Regions from separate parts of the Allobosea sp. PAMC 26642 genome, predicted to be linked through region 1. Evidence: predicted binding sites of a transcription regulator. Region 1 holds the regulator's gene; each other region holds the start of a gene.
The links. Region 1 encodes PhoB, which activates phosphate uptake and scavenging genes when phosphate is short. Its sites were predicted from a motif close to TGTCATNNANCTGTCAT; they were not measured.
Positions count from the first base shown of each region.

Region 2: ppk2 (polyphosphate kinase 2) is a predicted target of PhoB. The motif match lies at 1,766-1,782, and genes of this name have one in related genera.
Region 3: AXW83_RS13995 (YdcH family protein) is a predicted target of PhoB. The motif match lies at 2,767-2,783, and genes of this name have one in related genera.

Region 1 is NZ_CP014301.1:4,505,026-4,508,656, reverse strand. Features, by position in the region: gene pstB (phosphate ABC transporter ATP-binding protein PstB) at 1-14, shown strand, start outside; gene phoU (phosphate signaling complex protein PhoU) at 48-767, shown strand; gene phoB (phosphate regulon transcriptional regulator PhoB) at 894-1,592, shown strand; gene AXW83_RS21570 (aldo/keto reductase) at 1,689-2,627, shown strand; gene polA (DNA polymerase I) at 2,812-3,631, shown strand, end outside.
Region 2 is NZ_CP014301.1:1,105,492-1,109,122, forward strand. Features, by position in the region: gene AXW83_RS05190 (GNAT family N-acetyltransferase) at 1-469, shown strand, start outside; gene ppk2 (polyphosphate kinase 2) at 631-1,530, opposite strand; partial or broken gene AXW83_RS05200 (inorganic phosphate transporter) at 1,831-3,452, shown strand.
Region 3 is NZ_CP014301.1:2,894,400-2,898,030, reverse strand. Features, by position in the region: gene AXW83_RS14015 (tetratricopeptide repeat protein) at 1-153, opposite strand, end outside; gene rpsU (30S ribosomal protein S21) at 365-601, opposite strand; gene AXW83_RS14005 (5-(carboxyamino)imidazole ribonucleotide synthase) at 767-1,867, opposite strand; gene purE (5-(carboxyamino)imidazole ribonucleotide mutase) at 1,864-2,364, opposite strand; gene AXW83_RS13995 (YdcH family protein) at 2,457-2,675, opposite strand; gene AXW83_RS13990 (YdcH family protein) at 2,904-3,092, shown strand.

The DNA.
Region 1 (3,631 bases):
GCCGCTTCGGCTGAATCGAACTCCGCTCTGCACAGGGACACACGCCGATGACCGACCATATCGTCCGCTCCTACGACGCCGAACTTGAAGCGCTGCGCCGCAGCCTTGCCGAGATGGGCGGGATGTCCGAGCGTATGCTCGGCGATTCCACCGTGGCGCTGGTGCGCCGCGATACCGCGCTGGCCCAGAAGGTGATCAGCGCCGACCAGCGCCTCGACAACCTGCAGCGCGATGTCGAAGAACGCGCCGTGCTGACCATCGCGCGCCGCCAGCCGCTCGCCAACGATCTGCGCGAACTGATCTCGGCGATCCGCATCGCCTCCGACATCGAGCGCGTCGGCGATCTCGCCAAGAACATCGCCAAGCGCGCCGTGGCCATCTCCGGCCAGTTCCAGCCGCCGCACCGCGCCGTGGTCGGGCTGGAGCATATGAGCCGCCTCGTCCAGGCCCAGCTCAAGGACGTGCTCGACGCCTATGCCGCTGGGAACGAGCAGAAGGCGATGGAAGTCTGGCACCGCGACGGCGAGATCGACGCGCTCTACACCTCGCTCTTCCGCGAGTTGCTGACCTACATGATGGAAGATCCGCGCAACATCACCTTCTGCACGCATCTGCTGTTCTGCGCCAAGAACGTCGAGCGTATCGGCGACCACACCACCAACATCGCCGAGACGATCCATTATCTCGTCACCGGCGAGTCGCTGGACCTGAACCGGCCCAAGCTCGACACGACCGATATCAGCGTCGAGGCAGTGCTCGGGAGCTGACACCCGTCGCGTCATGGTCGGGCTTGACCCGACCATCTCGGACACCAGAGGGTTCTGGTGTGAGGGATTCTCGGGTCAATCCCGAGAATGACGCGCAGGGAACCGCCCAACATCTGGAAACCCGCCATGCCCGCACGCATCCTGATCGTCGAGGACGAGGAGCCGCTAACGCTGCTCCTGCGCTACAATCTCGAAGCCGAGGGCTTCGAGGTCGACAGCGTTGCGCGCGGGGACGATGCGGAGCTGCACCTGCGCGACAACACGCCCGATCTCGTGCTGCTCGACTGGATGCTGCCCGGCCTGTCGGGCATCGAGCTCTGCCGCCGCCTGCGGGCGCGGCGCGACACCGAGCGCGTGCCGATCATCATGCTGACGGCTCGCGGCGAGGAGACCGAGCGGGTGCGCGGTCTCGCCACCGGGGCCGACGACTATGTCGTCAAGCCGTTCTCTCTGCCCGAGCTGATCGCGCGCATTCAGGCGCTGCTGCGCCGGGCCAAGCCGGGCCACGTCGCGGGGCTGCTGGCAGCCGGCGATCTCGAACTCGACCGCACGACGCGGCGCGTGCGCCGCTCGGGTTCCGAGCTGCATCTGGGACCGACCGAGTTCCGGCTGCTCGAATTCCTGATGCAGGCGCCGGGCCGGGTCTATTCGCGCGCTCAGCTGCTCGACGCCGTCTGGGGCCGCGACGTCTATATCGACGAGCGCACTGTCGACGTCCATGTCGGACGCCTGCGCAAGGCGATCACGCCGGATAATACGAAAGACCCGCTGCGCACCGTGCGCGGCGCCGGCTACGCCTTCGACGAGACATTCGCTCGGGGGTGAGGCGTTCGCGTCGCGCGGCGGCCCTGCGTCCATGGCGATTGCGAACGGCGTCCGGGTCTGGTCCCTTGCATCATTCGCCATGAAGGACGCTTTCCCATGCTCACCCGCAATCTCGGTCGCTCCGGCCTTCGCGTTTCGCTCGTCGGCCTCGGCTGCAATAATTTCGGCGGCCGGATCGATGACGACGCGGCACGCAAGGTCGTCGATGCGGCGATCGAGAACGGCATCACTTTGTTCGATACCGCCGATGTCTACGGCAATCGCGGCGGCTCCGAGACCGTGCTCGGCCAGTTGCTCGGCGCGCGCCGCAAGGACATCGTGCTGGCGACGAAGTTCGGCATGGACATGAACGAAGCCGGCACGATGAAGGGCGGCTCGCGGCACTACATCATGAACGCGGTCGAGGCTTCGCTGAAGCGGCTGAAGACCGACTGGATCGACCTCTACCAGATTCATCGGCCCGACTCGCTGACCCCGATCGAGGAGACGCTGCGGACGCTCGAAGACCTGATCCGTCAGGGCAAGGTGCGCTATATCGGCTGCTCGAATTTCGCGCCTTGGCAGGTGGCGGATGCCGCCTGGACGGCGCGCGATCTGGGCGTTACCGGCTTCGCCTCGTGCCAGGACGAGTACAGCCTGCTCAAGCGTGGGGCCGAGAGCTACCTGCTGCCCGCCACCCGTCACTACGGCATGGGGCTCCTGCCGTATTTTCCGCTGGCCAACGGCCTTCTCACCGGCAAGTACAAGCGCAACGCCCCACTGCCGGAGGGCGCGCGCATGACGCGCGAGGCGCCGCGCGCTGCGGAAGTCCTGACCGACGCCAACTGGGACAAGACCGAGAAGCTGGCGGATTTCTGCGAGTCGCGGGGCCGGACGCTGGTCGAGCTCGCCTTCTCCTGGCTGGCGGCCCAGCCGGTGGTCTCCAGCGTGATCGCAGGCGCGACCAGGCCAGAGCAGATCGCGGCGAATGTGAAAGCAGCTGACTGGGTGCTGTCGCCCGAGGATCTGGCCGAGATCGATACGATCACGAAATAGGGCGCTACCGTCATTCTCGGGCGACGCGAAGCGCAGACCCGAGAATCTCAGGACGAGAAGGCACTGTCGAAGAGATGCTCGGGTCAAGCCCGAGCAGGACGCCATGGCCACTCCTGACAGCTTCTTGCGGATCGCGCCGCCTCTGCGATAGACCGCCCGGCGCCGGTTGCTTATGGTCCGCGCCATGAGCGAGACAGCCCCGAACGCCGCCGCCCCGGACCTCAAGCCCGGCGACCATCTCTTCCTGGTCGACGGCTCGAATTTCATCTTTCGGGCCTATTTCCAGTCGATCAACCAGGACCGGAAATACAATGCCCGCTCGGACGGGCTGCCCTCGGGCGCGGTGCGGCTGTTTGCCACCAAGCTCTTCCAGTTCGTCAAGGACGGCGTGCTCGGGGTGAAACCGACGCATCTCGCCATCATCTTCGACAAGTCGGAGAACTCGTTCCGCAAGGAGATCTACCCGGCCTATAAGGGTAACCGCTCCGAGCCGCCGCCGGACCTGATCCCGCAATTCCCGCTGATGCGCGCGGCGGTGCGGGCTTTCGGCCTGATCCCGGTCGAGCAGGATGTCTACGAGGCCGATGATCTGATCGCGACCTATGCAAGGCAGGCGCGCGAGGCCGGGGCCGACGTGCTGATCGTCTCGGCCGACAAGGATCTGATGCAGCTCGTGGGTCCGGGCGTGGCGATGTACGACCCCGCCTCCGGCGACGCTAAGAAGGGTGCCGGCTTCAGGCCCGAGCGCAAGATCGGCGAGCCGGAGGTGGTCGAGTATTTCGGCGTGATGCCCAACCGCGTGGTCGATGTGCAGTCGCTCGCAGGCGATGCGACCGACAATGTGCCCGGCGCACCCGGCATCGGCATCAAGACGGCAGCCCAGCTGATCGGCGAATATGGCGATCTCGATACGCTGCTGGCGCGCGCCGGCGAGATCAAGCAGCCCAAGCGGCGCGAGACGCTGACCAATCCCGAGATCGTCGAGAAGGTGCTGATGTCGCGCC
Region 2 (3,631 bases), 2.1 Mb from region 1:
CGAGGACGGCGTCGAGGATCGCGGCACGCCCCAGCCCGACGATCTGAAGGATCGGCGCAAGAACCTGCGCAACCGCCGGCTGCCGCATCTGGTGGCGACGCTCGGCGGCGAGGTCGTCGGCTATGCCTATGTCGTGCCGTTCCGGAAACGGCCGGCCTACCGTTTCACGGTCAAGCATTCGATCTACATCCATCACGACCATGTCGGTCGCGGGATCGGGCGTCTGCTGATGCAGGCGCTGATCGACGCCTGCGCCGCCGCGGGCTTCAGGCAGATGATCGGCTATATCGACGCGGAAAACGCTGCTTCGCTGGCCCTGCATGAGCGTTTCGGCTTCGCGCGGGTCGGCCTGCTGCCGGGCGTCGCCTATCGCTACGGCAAATGGTCCGACAGCGTCATGGTGCAGAGGTCGCTGGGCGTCGGCGCGACATCGCCGATCGCGCCGAAGGGCGGCTCGCCGACACCTTAAACGCGGTGAGCCGCGATTGCTGAACCGAAGCCGCGCATTCTAAGTCCAGATCATCGCTCCGCCCGCGATGCGGCCGGAGCGATGGTGCCAGAAGTTTAGAGCATTGCTTGAGCGAAAACCGGTACCCACTTTTTCGCGCAATGCTCTGGCCGGCCGACGACTCAGTAGAGATCCGGGACGTGGAGCTCCGGGGGCACGGCCTGCCGGGCATAGTCGGGATGGCGCACGCGGTCGGGCAGGGTGATCTCCTGCTTGGGCACATCCTCATACGGAATCTGCGCCAGCAGATGCGCGATGCAGTTGAGCCGCGCCTTCTTCTTGTCGACCGCCTGAACCACCCACCACGGGGCATACTCCGTATGGGTCCGGTCGAACATCTCTTCCTTGGCGCGGGTATAATCCTCCCAGTGGATACGGCTTTCCATGTCCATGGGCGAGAGCTTCCACTGCTTCAGGGGGTCGGCGATCCGCATCTGGAAGCGGAACTCCTGCTCCTCGTCGGTGATCGAGAACCAGTACTTGATCACGATGATGCCCGAGCGCACGAGCATGTGCTCGAAATCGGGAACCGAGCGAAAGAACTCCTCGAGCTCCTCGGGGGTGCAGAAGCCCATCACCCGCTCGACGCCGGCGCGGTTGTACCAGCTGCGGTCGAACAGGACCATTTCGCCGGCGGTCGGCAGATGCGGGACGTAGCGCTGGAAATACCACTGATGCTTCTCGCGCTCGGTGGGCGCAGGCAGCGCGACGACGCGGCAGAGCCGCGGATTGAGGCGCTGCGTCACGCGCTTGATCGCGCCACCCTTGCCGGCCGAGTCGCGACCCTCGAACAGGACCACGACCTTGAGCTTCTTGTACTGGATCCAGTCCTGGAGCCGCACGAGCTCGTGCTGGAGCCGGAACAGCTCGCGAAAATAGATCTTCCGGTCGAGGGTCGAACCGGCAGGGCCGACACCTTCGGCGACGAGTTCGTCGATCCGGTCCTCTTCGAGCTGCATCTCCAGCTCTTCGTCGAAGCTGTCGGCGATCTCGGCTTTGATGCGGTCCAGATCGGTGGTCATGACTGCTAACCTTTGACATTTGCTCTAGGGAACGGCGGGCAGGGCGTCTTGACGCTCGATCGCTTTCCGCAGCCCCCGTGCAGCCCCTGGAGGAGTGCACCGGGATCGCGGCAAGCCTGAAGCCAAACGGCGGCAAGACGCACCCACTGCCAGCGTGGCAATCTCGCCGGCTCAAATGACGTTGGGATGAAGGCGTGGACCATGCGCCTGAAACCCGACCAATCATGCGACAAGGTGTCATCGCAACGTCAGATTCGCGGCTCACTTGTCGATCGCCATGTGGGCTGGGGGTCATTCATCATGTCAAGTATCGCTTTGGACACTGCCGCTCGTCAGGACGCTGACAAGCCTAAACTCGACGCGCCCAAGGGCCTCGGCGCCCTCGCGTTCTTTGCCGGAATCATGACCGCCGGCTTGGCTTATATGGCCTTTTCGCTTTACCAGGACATCAGCTCTGCCGGCACTCCGGCGACGACCTGGCTGCCTTTCGCCCTGCTCGGCGTCGCGATGCTGATCGCGCTCGGCTTCGAGTTCGTCAACGGCTTCCACGACACCGCCAACGCGGTCGCGACCGTGATCTACACCCATGCGATGCCGGCCAATGTCGCGGTCGTCTGGTCAGGATTTTTCAACTTCCTCGGCGTGATGATGGCCAGCGGCGCGGTCGCCTTCGGCATCATCTCGCTCCTGCCCGTTGAACTGATCCTCAACGTCGGATCGGGCGCGGGCTTCGCCATGGTCTTCGCGCTGCTGATCGCCGCGATCCTCTGGAATCTCGGCACCTGGGCGCTTGGCCTGCCGGCCTCGTCCTCGCACACGCTGATCGGCTCGATCATCGGTGTCGGTCTCGCAAACCAGCTCACCAGTTCCTCGAACGGCACCTCCGGCATCGACTGGAGCAAGGCGATCGAAATCGGCCAGTCGCTGCTGATCTCGCCGCTGTTCGGATTCTGCGCCGCGGCGCTCGTCTTCCTTACCCTCAAGATCCTGGTCAAGAACCCCGAACTTTATGCCGAGCCCAAGGGCAACAAGCCGCCGCCGCTCTGGATCCGCGGCGTGCTGATCGCGACCTGCACCGGCGTCTCGTTCGCCCATGGCTCGAATGACGGCCAGAAGGGCATGGGCCTGATCATGTTGATCCTGATCGGCTGCGCACCGACAGCCTATGCTCTGAACCGCGCCATTCCTGCCGGCGATCTCGACAATTTCCGCAAGACCGCGATCGCTGCCAGCGCGTGATCGACCAGAAGGCGCTCGGCTACGCCATCATCGGCGATCCGCGCCAGAACGTGACGCGCTACGTCTCTGAAAGGAAGATCGACGACACGACCTTCCCGGCGCTGTCGGCGCTGAACAAGGAGATCGTCAAGCAGCTTGAGACCTATGGCCACCCGTCGAAATTCCCGGCGGCCACCGTGGGCAACGCCCGCAACGACATGTATCTCGCCTCGGAATCGATCAAGCACATCTTCAAGGCCGACAAGAAGGAAGAGAAGATCTTCACGCCGGAGGATCTGAAGGTGATGACCGCCTACAAGGCATCCCTTGACGACGCGACCCGGTTCATTCCGTTCTGGGTCAAGGTCGTGGTCGCGCTCGCGCTCGGCCTGGGCACGATGGTCGGCTGGAAACGCATCGTCGTCACAGTGGGCGAGAAGATCGGCAAGTCGCACCTGACCTACGCTCAGGGAGCCTCCGCCGAACTCGTCGCCGCGGCCACGATCGCGGCCGCGGATGTTTATGGCTTGCCGGTTTCGACCACGCACATCCTGTCCTCGGGCGTCGCCGGCACCATGGCGGCCAACAAGTCGGGGCTGCAGATGTCGACCGTGCGCAACATGCTGATGGCCTGGGTGCTCACGCTGCCCTGCGCCATTCTCATCTCGGGAACGCTCTTCATCATCCTGCGCCAGGTGTTCTGACACCCGCCGCCAGCAATCCGACGACGGCGCCGCGGGCGGTTCGCCCGCGGCTGTTTTGACTTCGATCGTAAGCGAGGTCGCCCTGACGAATCGCGCCCGCCCTGCATCCTGACGTGCAATCCCGGATGGGCATCATCTGGGGCCTATCGTTTCGACGAAGAGGGCCGTCCGCGCCTGCA
Region 3 (3,631 bases), 1.6 Mb from region 1:
GTCGATCTCGGCTACGCCCTGCTGCGAGGCTGCGCCGGGGACCGTATCGCAGCCCGCGAGAAGGAGCGCCGCGCTCGCCGCCGCGATCAGGCTCGTGCTCCGGATCAGGGTCTTGCCGCGGTTCAGGGTGCCGCGATTGATGCTCTGGATCATGCGTCGTGGTTCCGTGCCTTGACTGTCGCGCGACTCCGTGGCCGTCGCGACGTGATTGCGCTCCCCCGACCGAAAGCGTCTCCGCTGAGAACGCCTGTATCCTGCCAACACTTGGTTAATGGCGCTGAAAAAGCAACAGCGCCCGGAGGGGGCTCCAGGCGCAGTCGGTCTTATCGTCGATTCGCGGAGCCCAAGGGGCTTCCGCGTGTAATCAGGGGCGCTTGGGCTTGGCGACGGGCGCCGGCAGCAGGCCTTCGCGCTGCAGCTTCTTGCGCTGCAGCTTGCGGGCGCGGCGCACGGCCTCGGCCTGCTCGCGAGCCCGCTTCTCGGAGGGCTTCTCGTAATGGCCCCGAAGCTTCATCTCGCGGAAAACGCCCTCGCGCTGGAGCTTCTTCTTGAGAGCGCGGAGAGCCTGATCGACATTGTTGTCGCGAACGAGAACCTGCACGTGAGTGTCCGTCTTTAGCGGGTTGGTCGAAAAAATCGGTCAGCGACACTGCGACGCAGATCGCTCGAAGGATCGTGCGGATAACAGAAATTGTTTTGGCTGTCCACGCCGGAAAGCGTGGAAAATCGCTGAAAACAACGTGCCCGCCAAAGTTCGCCCACAGCCTCAGCCCTGCTCGGGCCAAACTCGCGTGACATGGCCCATCTTGCGGCCGGGCCGGGCCTCGCGCTTGCCGTAGAGATGCAGGTGGGCGCCGGGTTCTGCCAGCAGCTCGCGCCAGCGCAGGGCCGCATCGCCGATCAGGTTTTCCATCTCGACACGACCGCGCCGCTCGGGCGAGCCGAGCGGAAAGCCGCAAACGGCGCGGACGTGCTGATGGAATTGCGAGGTCTGCGCGCCTTCGCTGGTCCAGTGTCCCGAGTTGTGGACGCGCGGGGCGATTTCGTTGACGACGATGCGCTCGCTGTCGCCCTCGCCGACCACGAACAGTTCGACTGCGAAGACGCCGACATAGCCGAGTGCCGCGCCAATCTGCCGCGCTGCCTCGATGGCGGCCCCGCTTGCTGCCGGCGAGACGCGGGCCGGGACACGCGTGAAGGCCAGGATATGGTCGCGGTGCTCGTTCTCGCACAGATCGAAGGCGGCAAAGGCGCCGTCCTTTCCGCGTGCGGCGACGACCGAGACCTCGCGCGAAAACGGCACGAAGCCTTCCAGGATCGCCGGAGAACGGCCGATCTCCTCATAGGCCCGCGCGATGTCGCTGTCCGGCGCGAGCTTGACCTGGCCCTTGCCGTCATAGCCGAAGCGGCGCGTCTTCAGGACCGAGGGTCGGCCGAGTTCGGCCACGGCAACTTCGAGATCTGCAAGCGAATCAACGGCGCGGAATGGCGCGACCTCCAGGCCCAGACCGGCGATGAAGGTCTTTTCGCTGAACCGGTCCTGCGTCACCGCCAAAGCGCGGGCGCCCGGGCGCAATGTCGTGCGCGCGGCGAGGAAGGCCGCGGTCGAGGCCGGAACGTTCTCGAATTCGTAGGTTACGACATCGACGGCATCGGCGAAACCGGCGAGCGCAGCTTCGTCGTCGTAATCGGCGATGGTCTGTGCGGCGGAGACGTCGAAGGCGGGGCTTTCAGGGTCGGGGCAGAAGATATGGACGCGAACGCCGAGATCGGCGGCGGCCAGCGCCAGCATTCGGGCAAGCTGCCCGCCGCCCAGGATGCCGAGTATCGCGCCGGGGCTCAAGCCGGGGAAGTCGTCCGCGCTCATGCCTCGTCCCTGCTGGGCCGATCCGCGATCGCGGCACTCTGGCGGGCGCGCCAGGCATCGAGGCGCCAGGCCAGCGCCTCGTCGCCGAGCGCCAGCACGGCGGCTGCCAGGAGCGCGGCATTGACCGCACCGGCTTTGCCGATGGCAAGCGTGCCGACCGGAATGCCGGCCGGCATCTGAACGATCGAGAGCAGGCTGTCCTGGCCAGACAGGGCCTTGGATTCGACCGGGACACCGAAGACGGGCAGGGGGGTCAGCGAGGCGGTCATGCCCGGCAGATGGGCCGCGCCGCCCGCGCCGGCAATCACCACCTTGAAGCCGTCCGCTTTGGCGCCCTTGGCGAAAGCGACCATGCGATCGGGCGTGCGGTGCGCCGAGACGATGCGCGCGTCATAGGCGATTTCGAGAGCGTCGAGCGTCTCGGCGGCATGGCGCATCGTCGCCCAGTCGGACTGGCTGCCCATGATGATGGCGACGGGCGGGGGAGAGGTGGCCATAAGACGGATCGCTTCCGCGGCTCGGGAGAGGAAGCGCGCGATCTAGACCGCGCAACGCTGCGGAAGCAAGCGGGCAATCGGGATTTTCGCGCTTACGCGATGATATCGGGCGTCAGTGCGTCCTCGATCTGGGCGATGCGGTCCTTGAGGTAGAGCTTCCGCTTCTTCAGGCGCTGGACCTGGATCTGGTTGATCGCGCCGACGCGTTCCAGCGCGTCGATGGCGCTGTCGAGATCGCGATGTTCCTCGCGCAATCGTGCCAGTTCCGTCGTGAAGGCTTCCACCTCCTCCACGCTGAGCTCGAATCCCATAAGCCATCTCATCATCGCCGCGATTGATCATGACTATGCTGAGACGCCGGGCGCCCCGCAAGAGCGCGGAGTGTCCTGCGTAAACGCGACGCGTCATATTCGCGTCTTCTCGACGAGGGCTCGTTCATGATCACGGAAAGTCATGGTGCGGCGCGAGACTGCCCCGCAGACGTGAAGCCGGCTCTGTGTCAGACTTGTCCCCGTCAACCGATCATCAGGAGGATCCAGATGTCGCTGCAGACCCATCTCGTCGAACTCGAACGCAAACACCGCCAACTCGAGGCAGCCATTGCCCAGGCCGTGGCCAGCCCCTCATCGGACGATCTGAACGTGGTCGAGATGAAGCGAAAGAAGCTGCTGCTGAAGGAGGAGATCGAGAGGGTGAGGCAGGCCGTACCCGGCCAGACCTTGCATTGAGGGCGTCACCGGGCTGATGCGGCCCGGATTTTCCATTGCGTTTCGTGAGAATCGGCCGGTCCCGAGAGGGGCCGGTTTTTCGTATGGGGTGAGACGGTGGAGAGGTCCGGGGAGTTTGACATGGCTACGCGGAGAAAATCTCCGTATCGCGAAGGGCCAGTTCAGCTTCCAGCCTCGCTTCAAGCCGAAATGTCGCGGCCTTTTTGCTATCTTTCATGGGCTAAAATTACAATTTTTACTTCCGAAAAAAAGACAAGGTAAATTACTATTTCTGAAGAACGAGCGTCACAGCACGTGCGATGATCAAGGGGTCAGCAAGGAGACACACCGTGAACCTCGCAAATCCAAATCCCCAATTTACCCGACATGCCCTTCGACGCTGTGGTGCACGAAGCATCCCGTTGAATCTGGCTTCCCTTCTCATCGAACATGGCGACATCGCGCATCATGCCGGAGAAGGCGCTGTGACGATACGCATGAGCGGCGACACTGCAATGATGCTCATTGCCGAAGGTTTCGACCCGGATGCAGTCAAGCGA